Regions from separate parts of the Streptomyces sp. NPDC006259 genome, predicted to be linked through region 3. Evidence: riboswitches for the same ligand, from Rfam matches in the RefSeq annotation. Region 3 holds a riboswitch; each other region holds the start of a gene.

Region 1 (2,193 bases), on a different contig from region 3:
GCTCTCCGGGAACGGTCGTCACCGGCGCCCCCGTCAGGCTCCGGCCCTCCTCGTCGCGGCCGGCGTGACCGGCTCCGCGATCGCCATCCCGCTGCTGGGCGCCACCGGCGCGAGCGCGGCCGACGGCACGGTGTGGGACACGGTGGCGGAGTGCGAGACCGGCGGTTCCTGGAGTGCCGACCAGGGCAACGGCGAGTACGGCGGCCTGGCGCTGAGCCAGGAGGACTGGGAGGCGCACGGCGGCCTCGACTTCGCCGAGCGCCCCGACCTCGCCAGCCGCAACCAGCAGATATCCGTCGCCCAGAAGGTCCTCGCCGCTCAGGGCGTCGGCGCCTGGGGCACCTGCGGACTGACGTCCGGGCTCAGCAAGGAGAACGGCGCGGGCAGCGTGGACACCGGTGTGGCGGACCCCTCGTCCGACTCCCCCGTGACGTCCGGATTGTCCGACCTGTCCAAGGGGTCGTCCGGCTCCTCGGCCTCCAACTCCTCGGGGGCGTCCGCCTCTCCGTCGGCCGAATCCTCCACGGATGCCGCGGATGCGGCGGATGCCACGGACAAGGCGTCTCCGTCCGCTTCGTCCCCTTCCTCCGGTACGCCGGACGGGGCCTCGAAGTCCGGCGAGCCCGCCGGTGCGGACACCTCGCGAACGGGCGACAGCCCGTCCACGGCAACCCCAGAAGTGGACGACTCGGACAAGTCGGTCCAGGAGGCGGGCTCTTGGAGCCTCGTCGACACGGGTTCCCTCACCTCCGGCCGTCATCGCGGCACCACCGCCGACGAGGCCGCGGACGGCACCACCACCGCCTCCTCGGGCCGCCACGCCGCGGGCACCTATGTCGTCCGCGAGGGCGACTCCCTCGTCTCCATCGCCGATTCCCTTGGCCTCGACGGCGGATGGCGCGCGCTCTACGACGAGAACAAGGACGCCATCGGCTCCGACCCGAACAACATCTCCGCCGGTCAGACGCTCGACACAGCGGCGGAATAGGGCGGAAAAACGGGAAAAACAACGGGAGTTCGCGTCACACTTCGCGGCGAATGTCCGCTTTGGTGAAAGTGTGGGATGAGTCTCAGAAGGCGTGATCCTCTTTGAAATTCCGCCGGGCGCGTGTCTACGGTCGGGACCGCTCGGCAATCCGGGCCCCGGCCGCCGCAACGCCGAATCCTGCCAGTGGCGGCCCGGGAACAGTCGTCGCGCAAGCGCCGTAGGCAGGAGCGGGGGACCCAAGGTAAGTGCCGTACCGGGGCAGTCGACCGGAACGGCTTGGGGTGAAGTCACCTCCCGGGGAGCAGTGCTCCCGGGGAACGGTGGCCGGGCAACTCACACGGCCCGAACCCGACAGCTCACCTCGCAGGCGTCGGTGAGGGGATCCACCATGCTGTTTTCCGGTAAGGGCAAGCACCGCCGTCCGTCCAAGGCCACCCGCGTCGCCGCGCTCGCCGGTGTCACCGGCGTCGCCATAGCCGCCCCGCTCATGGCGGCCGGCAACGCCTCCGCCGCCACCGTCTCCGAGTGGGACGCGGTCGCCCAGTGCGAGTCCGGCGGCAACTGGTCCATCAACACGGGCAACGGCTACTACGGCGGTCTGCAGTTCTCCGCCTCCACCTGGGCCGCGTACGGCGGCACGCAGTACGCCGCGCAGGCCAACCAGGCCTCCAAGTCCCAGCAGATCCAGATCGCCGAGAAGGTCCTCGCGGGCCAGGGCAAGGGTGCCTGGCCGGTCTGCGGCGTGGGTCTGTCCGGCGCCTCCTCCAACGGCGGCTCGTCCTCCAACGGCTCGTCCGCCGGCAGCTCCTCGTCCAGCGGCAGCTCCTCGTCCGGCGGCTCCTCGGAGACCACCACCCGCTCCACCGAGCAGCAGGGCGCCTCCCGCTCCGCCGAGCGTCCGGCCGCCAAGTCGCAGAAGACGGTCACCACCCCGACCGGCAAGAAGGTCAAGAAGGGTGACGGCGAGTACAAGGTCGTCAAGGGTGACACCCTCAGCTCCATCGCCGAGGCGCACGGCGTCAAGGGTGGCTGGGCCAAGCTGTTCGACCTGAACAAGGACATCGTCCAGGACGCCGACCTCATCTACCCCGGTCAGCAGCTGCACCTGAAGTGACATCAGGCCCCCGGCCGGACCACGGCCCCCTCACCGCCGAGGCCGCCGTGCCGAAGCCCTCGTGAGGGGCCCCGTCCCCACGGTCTCCCCG
Region 2 (2,193 bases), on a different contig from region 3:
CGCGTACTCCCTCGTCGCCACCGACCTGGACGGAACGCTGCTCCGCGGCGACGACACCTTCTCCGACCGGTCGCTCGACGCGCTCGCGAGGGTGGCGGCGGCAGGGGCCCACCACCTGGTGGTGACCGGCCGGCCGGCGCCTCGCGTACGGCCGCTGCTCGACATCCTGCGCGGCAGAGGGCTCGCGGTGTGCGGACAGGGCGCGCAGCTCTACGACGTCGGGGCGGACCGTCTGCTGTGGTCGGTCACCCTGGACCGTGAACTGGCCGAGACGGCGCTCGGCAAGATCGAGGCCGAGGTGGGCGAGGTGTACGCGGCCGTCGACCAGGACGGCGTCGACGGGCTCACGCTCATCGAACCGGGCTATCTGATGCCGCATCCCACGCTGCCGGCCCTGCGCGTCGGAGTGCGCGACGACCTGTGGTGCGAGCCGATCAGCAAGGTGCTGCTGCGTCATCCGACCCTGTCCGACGACGAGTTGGCGGCGACGGCCCGTTCAGTGGTCGGCTCGCTGGCCACCGTCACGATGTCCGGGCCGGGCACGGTGGAACTACAGCCGTGCGGAGTGACGAAGGCGACCGGGCTGGCCCTGGCGGCCGAGCACCTCGGGCTGCGGCCCGAGGACACGATCGCCTTCGGTGACATGCCCAACGACCTTCCGATGTTCGACTGGGCGGCGCGCGGTGTGGCGATGGCCAACGCCCATCCCGAACTCAGGGCGGTGGCGGACGAGGTGACGACGTCGAACGAGGACGACGGCGTGGCCGTCGTCCTCGAAAGACTGTTCCCGTAGTTCACCTGGCGCCCCAGGCCACCTGGTTCCCTCGTTCTACAGGTTCCCGGTTCCCTGGTTCTCCCGGTCCCCGGCAGCCCGGTCCCCGGCTGTCCCGGCTCCCCGGCTCTCCTGGGGAGGCTGTCAGTAGGCGCCGAAGACGTTGTCGATCGAGCCGTACCGGTGGGCCGCGTAGTTGCAGGCGGCGGTGATGTTGGCGACCGGGTCGTACGGGTCGTAGGCCGTGCCGGCCACGTGGTAGGCGGCGAAGGTGGGGTCGATGACCTGGAGCAGGCCCTTGGACGGGATACCCGCGGCCGCGTTGGAGTCCCAGAGGTTGATGGCGTTCGGGTTGCCCGAGGACTCGCGCATGACGTTGCGGTAGATGCCGTCGTAGGTGCCCGGAATGCCCTGTTCGGCCATGATCGCGAGGGACTCGCGGATCCAGCCGTCGAGGTTGTCGGTGTACCCGGCCGTGGTGGTGGCCGTGGTGGCCGACGTCGTGGTGGCCGCGGAGGCGCTGGTGGAGCCGATGAGCGGAAGGGCCAGCACGGCGGCGCCGGTGGCGGCGACGGCGAGGGTGCGGGCGAGGCGGGTGCGGCGGTGCTGGGCGGCAGCAGGCATGACGAAAGGTTCCTCTCCGGCGCCTGCGAGGTGAGCTGTCGGGTTCGGGCTGGAAAGTGCCCGGCCGGCCGCCGTAGGGGTACGGCGGGACGGCTTCACCCCAAGCCGGTCCGGTACGTCCGTGACGTACGGCTCGGCGACTTACCTGGGTCCCCCGCTCCTGCCGTGCGTGAGTGTTGGTCAATGGGATGTCGGGCGGCGGCAGGATTAGGCGTCTGCCCGACAGGCCGGGAACGTATGCGAGAGCGCATGTCCGGAACAAGTGCCGGATTCACAGATCGCCCCTATTGACCTTGATCGGATGACTATGCCTGCTTGATCCTTTGTATTCGCCGGACGTCAACTCGCCGACGGCAAAGCGGAATCACAGCTTCCGGGTCTGGTCACCGGCAGGGCTGTGGAGTGAGCCAACTCACCAGCGTCCATAAGAAGGGTATAACGGGCATTGAGCCTCAAGTCCCTTTTAAAGGGGCGTACGTGGAAGGTGCTTCCGCCCGGTCCGGTGGAACACGCCCCCGCCGCCCTCCGTGCGTACACCTCTCGACGGGGAGTCGTTGCTGAGGCTCCCGCCGTTCGAGGCGCCGCGTGCACGTGGGTGGTGGGCGGGGCGGCCCGGTGCCACGCCGCGGACCTGTGCCGCCGTCTACGCACCTGGGTGCGCTGCGACTCGTACGTCAGCCTCGTGCGTCAGCCGCGGTCGCGGTCGCAGTGGGCGGTCGCGGTCGGAGTGGGCGGTGGCGGTGGCGGTGGCGGTGGGCAGTGGCGGTGGCGGTGGCGTCCGGGGGTGTCGGCCGGTA
Region 3 (2,193 bases):
GCAGATCCTCGCTGTTGCCCCGCCTGGCACGCTCCTGGCCCAGTCGGACGAGGCCGCGCAGCACCTTGAGATGCGCCTCGGTGCGTCGCTGGGCGGCCCGGGCGGCGCCGAGCGGCTCCAGGAGCATGCGCATCTCCAGCAGGTCGGCGGCCTCCGGCTCGGTCGGTTCGGCGACGCACGCGCCCGCGTGCCGCCGTGTGACGACGAAGCCCTCCGCCTCCAGCGTGCGCAGGGCCTCCCGGACCGGGACGCGCGAAACGCCGTAGCGGCGGGCGAGGAGTTCTTCGGTGAGGCGGCTGCCGCGCTCGTAGACACCCGCGACGATGTCGTCCCGGATGGCCGTGCACACCGAGTGCGCCGGAATACGCATGACCGACCTCCGCCTTAATCCCCGTGAAACGTCGACGATTGACGTGTGTTCCGTGACTCTATTGCAATCAGCGGGAATTTCCGATGGCGGGCCGGAATCCATGGATATTTTTTGGACAGCACGGTCCCTGAAACGACGAAAGCCCCGGCCGTGTGGGCCGGGGCGATACGGTGTGTCGCGTCTCGTCAGATGCGCACGCCGTGCGTGCGGAGGTAGGCGACCGGATCGATGTCCGAGCCGTACTCCGGGCTGGTGCGGGCCTCGAAGTGCAGATGCGGGCCGGTGACGTTGCCGGTGGCGCCGGAGAGGGCGATCTGCTGGCCGGGGGCGACCTTCTGGCCCACCGAGACGCCGATGGACGAGAGGTGACCGTACTGGGTGTACGTGCCGTCGTTCATCCGGATCACGACCTGGTTGCCGTAGGCGCCGCCCCAGCCGGTCTCGACGACGGTGCCGAGGCCCACCGCGTGCACCGGGGTGCCGGTGGAGGCGTGGAAGTCGATGCCGGTGTGGCTGCCGGAGGACCACAGGGAGCCGCCGGAACGGTAGCCCGTGGAGACGTAGGAGCCGCTGATCGGCGAGACGAAGGTGTTGAGGCGCTCGCGCTCGGCCGCACGGGCGGCGCGGACCCTGGCCTCGCGCTCCGCCTTGACCTTCGCCGCGGCCCGGGCGGCGGCCTCCTTGCGCGCGGCCTCCTCCAGGGCGGCCTGCTTCTGGGCGGCGGCCTGGTCGTCGATCCGCTCGGCGACCGTGTCGCCGACGGCGACGACCGGGATGAGGCCGGTCTGCTCTACGGGGCTCTCCGCGGCGAGGGCGGGGCTGGAGGCGACGGTGCCGATGACGCCGGTGGTGGTGAGCGCCGCGATACCCGCCACGCGGGCGGTGGTGCGCTTCATCCGGCTGGGACGACGGTGCTTCCCGGTGGCGCAAGTGGACGCCATGAAGTTGAGCGGTCCTTTCCTTCCCTCTCGCCTACCGGGTTAGCTGACGGGTTCGGAGCAGGAAGGTCTCCTACGGACCCCCTCGCGACGTGCGCGGGCGTCCGATTCACCCCAGGGACTGCCTAGTTGGGTCCCCGGCTCCCCTGGCTCGCGCCATGCGGGGACTCGGCGATGACTGTCCGGTGCCGCGGATGCGGCGCACTGCCTGACGAACAGCCCGGTCGAAAGTAGACGCGGCGGCCTTCAATCCCCAAACAGAACGCGGCTTTTGTAGCGCATGCCACAGGGCAGACAGGCAGCCTCTCCCTCAATTCGGACATCAGGGAGCCCTGGTGACACATCCGTCCACCAGGGCTCCTGCGCGCGTGGCGCCGCGGTTGCCGCTCGCTCCGCGCCGCCACCGCGCGTCGTTCCTGCTCGGTGATCGTTCCTGCTCGGCGGTCCCGCTCCGTGTTTCCGCTTCACGGTCCCGCCGCGCCTGCCCGCTCCGCGACCTACTCCGCGGAGACCACCTTCACCTCGCCGATGCCGAGGGCTTCGACCGGCGCCTTGATCGCGGCCGCGTCGCCGACCAGGACCGTCACCAGACGGTCCACCGGGAAGGCGCTCACGACCGCCGCGGTGGCCTCGACGGTGCCGGTCGCGGCGAGCTGCTGGTACAGCGTCGCCTGGTAGTCGTCCGGCAGGTGCTGCTCGACCTGGTCGGCGAGCGTGCCGGCGACAGCGGCCGCCGTCTCGTACTTCAGGGGCGCCACCCCGACGAGGTTCTGCACGGCGACGTCGCGTTCGGCGTCGGTCAGACCCCCCTCGGCGAGAGTGCGCAGCACCTTCCACAGGTCCTCCAGTGCGGGACCGGTGTTGGGGGTGTCGATGGAACCGCTG
Region 4 (2,193 bases), on a different contig from region 3:
ATGGTGCCGTTGTGCACGGCCTTGATGAGCGTGCCGGTGGGGGCGGCGAAGTCAAGGCCGGTGTGGTACCCGGAGGACCAGTAGGCGCCGGCCTGGCCGAAGGTCGAGGTGATCGTGTACGAGGAGGTCGGCAGCGTGAACTGCTTGGCCAGCTCGGCGAGGCGCTCGGCCTCCGCCTTCTTGGCGGCTTCCTCGGCGGCCTTCTTCCTGGCGGCCTCGGCCTTGGCCGCGGCGGCCTTCTCGGCCTTGGCGGCGGCGTCGGCGGCGGCCTTGGCCGCGGCGGCCTCGGCGGCTTCCTGCGCCTTGGTCTCGACCTGTGTCTGCTGCGACTCGGCCTGCGCCATGATCCGGTTGCGGAGCGCCTCACCGGCGTCGGCACCGCTGTCCGCGCGGTCGTCGGCGACGGTCTCGGCGCCGAAGGTGCTGAGCGCGGGCGCCGTCTCCTCGGGGGTGTCGTCGTCCGAGATGAGGGAACCCACCGAGGGAAGGTCCGGCATGGAGATGGAGACCGGCGACTTGCCGGTGTTGGCGCTGGCCATGCCCGCGCCGCCGACGGCAGCGATGACACCGACGCCGAGAACGGTGGAGCTGCGGGCGAGTCCGCCGCGCTGCTTGGCGACGCGGTGCTTACCGCGCACCGGGCGAACGGAGTCCGCGGTGGGGTTCCATTCCTCCCAGGGGCCCTCGTCGGTGCGGTAGGTGCCGTAGCCGAAGGTCTGCTGGGCGGGCACGGTGGGGGCTTCTGGGGCAGGCCGGTTGGACGCCACGCGGGCGTGCTCCTTTCCTTCCGTCGCCTACCGGGTTAGCTGACGGGTTCGGAGCGGGAAGGTCTCCTACGCGCGTATACCGGCCGTGACTGTACGGCGGCTTACGCGAGATTCACCCCAAGTTGGTGGTTCCCCGGTTCCCTTGCGGGATTCGACGCGTGCGCGCGGAGCCGACTCTTGTGCCGGCTGGGACGACCGCGCTGCGTTATCGAACGTTAATAGACCTGGGCGCATGATTCCAAGCCGTTCTGCTTGATCAACAACATTTCTGGCCTGGACTTTCGGCCCAGGACCGCTGAAAAACGGGCGAGTTGACCGACCGCCGGAACACCTCAGGAGTCACCCGGGTTTTTGATGGTGACTCAGATGTGATCACAGGGCTCCCGAGCGATCACCCTGCGTGACGGCTCCTGCGGCGACGCCGCCCGCCGAACGCACCGAAGGCCGGAATCCCATGATCAGGATTCCGGCCTTCGGCCTTGAGTAGCGGGGACAGGATTTGAACCTGCGACCTCTGGGTTATGAGCCCAGCGAGCTACCGAGCTGCTCCACCCCGCGTCGGTGTGACACCAGTCTACGCCATGCGGGGGATGCCCAGAACCACGGTCGGACGCGGGGGCTCGATCAGGGGGTCCGTCGGAGCAGATGCCCGTTCGGCGCCTTCGCCTGGTCCCCGTACTCCGGAAGGACGACGACGTCCGCTCCGGCGGCGGTGAGCAGGCCGCTGCCGTCGGCATCGGTGACGAAGGTGTCCGGCTCCCGCCAGGCCGTCACGACCCGGCGCACGCCCGCGTCGAGGATGAGGCGGGCGCACGGGGCGGGCCGGGAGGAGCGCCGGGCGCAGGGCTCCAGGCTGCTGTAGACGGTGGCGCCGGCCAGCCGGGGGTCGGCGGCGTCGATCTTGGCGAGGGCCGCCTCCTCGGCGTGGACGACGGGATCGCCCGCCTCGCGGGAGTGGCCGCGCGCCAGCTCCGTGCCGTCGGCCGCCACCACGACCGCGCCGACACTGAAGGCGGTCCGCGACGGCGGACAGGCGGCGGCCAGCTCACAGGCGAGGGCCAGCCAGTGCCGGTCGGCGGCGGCGGGGAGCGGGCCGGTACCGGGTGCGGTGGGCTCGTACGACATCAGGACGACGTCCTCGATGCGCCGGGTCCCGACCAGCCGCAGGCGCCCGCCCTGATAACCGCCGGGGCCGAAGAGCCGGGGCGCGTCCGGGTCGCCCACGAACAACGGTGCCAGGACGAGCTGGAGTTCGTCGGCGAGGCCCTCCTGGAGGAGCTGGGTGTGGACGGTCCCGCCGCCCTCGACCATCAGGCGCCGTACGCCCCGTACGTCGTGGAGGTGTTCCAGGAGCCGGCGCCAGTCGAGGTGGGCGCCCAGCGGCACGACGTCGGTCGCGCGCCCGAGACCGAGGGCACGGGCGCGG

The links. A riboswitch is a leader RNA that binds a small molecule or an ion and turns the genes downstream of it on or off. The one in region 3 is predicted to bind cyclic di-AMP.
Region 1: another riboswitch for cyclic di-AMP. It lies ahead of ACFYO5_RS36930 (transglycosylase family protein); the one in region 3 lies ahead of ACFYO5_RS33755 (M23 family metallopeptidase).
Region 2: another riboswitch for cyclic di-AMP. It lies ahead of ACFYO5_RS17140 (transglycosylase SLT domain-containing protein); the one in region 3 lies ahead of ACFYO5_RS33755 (M23 family metallopeptidase).
Region 4: another riboswitch for cyclic di-AMP. It lies ahead of ACFYO5_RS27660 (M23 family metallopeptidase); the one in region 3 lies ahead of ACFYO5_RS33755 (M23 family metallopeptidase).

The regions. Positions count from the first base shown of each region.
Region 1 covers NZ_JBIAHY010000013.1:98,226-100,418, reverse strand. Annotated here, with positions in the region: gene ACFYO5_RS36935 (transglycosylase family protein) at 1-988, shown strand, start outside; cyclic di-AMP (ydaO/yuaA leader) riboswitch at 1,192-1,373, shown strand; gene ACFYO5_RS36930 (transglycosylase family protein) at 1,377-2,102, shown strand.
Region 2 covers NZ_JBIAHY010000004.1:118,870-121,062, forward strand. Annotated here, with positions in the region: gene ACFYO5_RS17135 (HAD family hydrolase) at 1-793, shown strand, start outside; gene ACFYO5_RS17140 (transglycosylase SLT domain-containing protein) at 917-1,396, opposite strand; cyclic di-AMP (ydaO/yuaA leader) riboswitch at 1,402-1,582, opposite strand.
Region 3 covers NZ_JBIAHY010000010.1:144,555-146,747, forward strand. Annotated here, with positions in the region: gene ACFYO5_RS33750 (GntR family transcriptional regulator) at 1-370, opposite strand, end outside; gene ACFYO5_RS33755 (M23 family metallopeptidase) at 556-1,311, opposite strand; cyclic di-AMP (ydaO/yuaA leader) riboswitch at 1,325-1,492, opposite strand; gene ACFYO5_RS33760 (M16 family metallopeptidase) at 1,806-2,193, opposite strand, start outside.
Region 4 covers NZ_JBIAHY010000006.1:687,712-689,904, reverse strand. Annotated here, with positions in the region: gene ACFYO5_RS27660 (M23 family metallopeptidase) at 1-767, opposite strand, end outside; cyclic di-AMP (ydaO/yuaA leader) riboswitch at 775-934, opposite strand; tRNA gene ACFYO5_RS27655 (tRNA-Met) at 1,252-1,325, opposite strand; gene ACFYO5_RS27650 (dihydrofolate reductase family protein) at 1,392-2,193, opposite strand, start outside.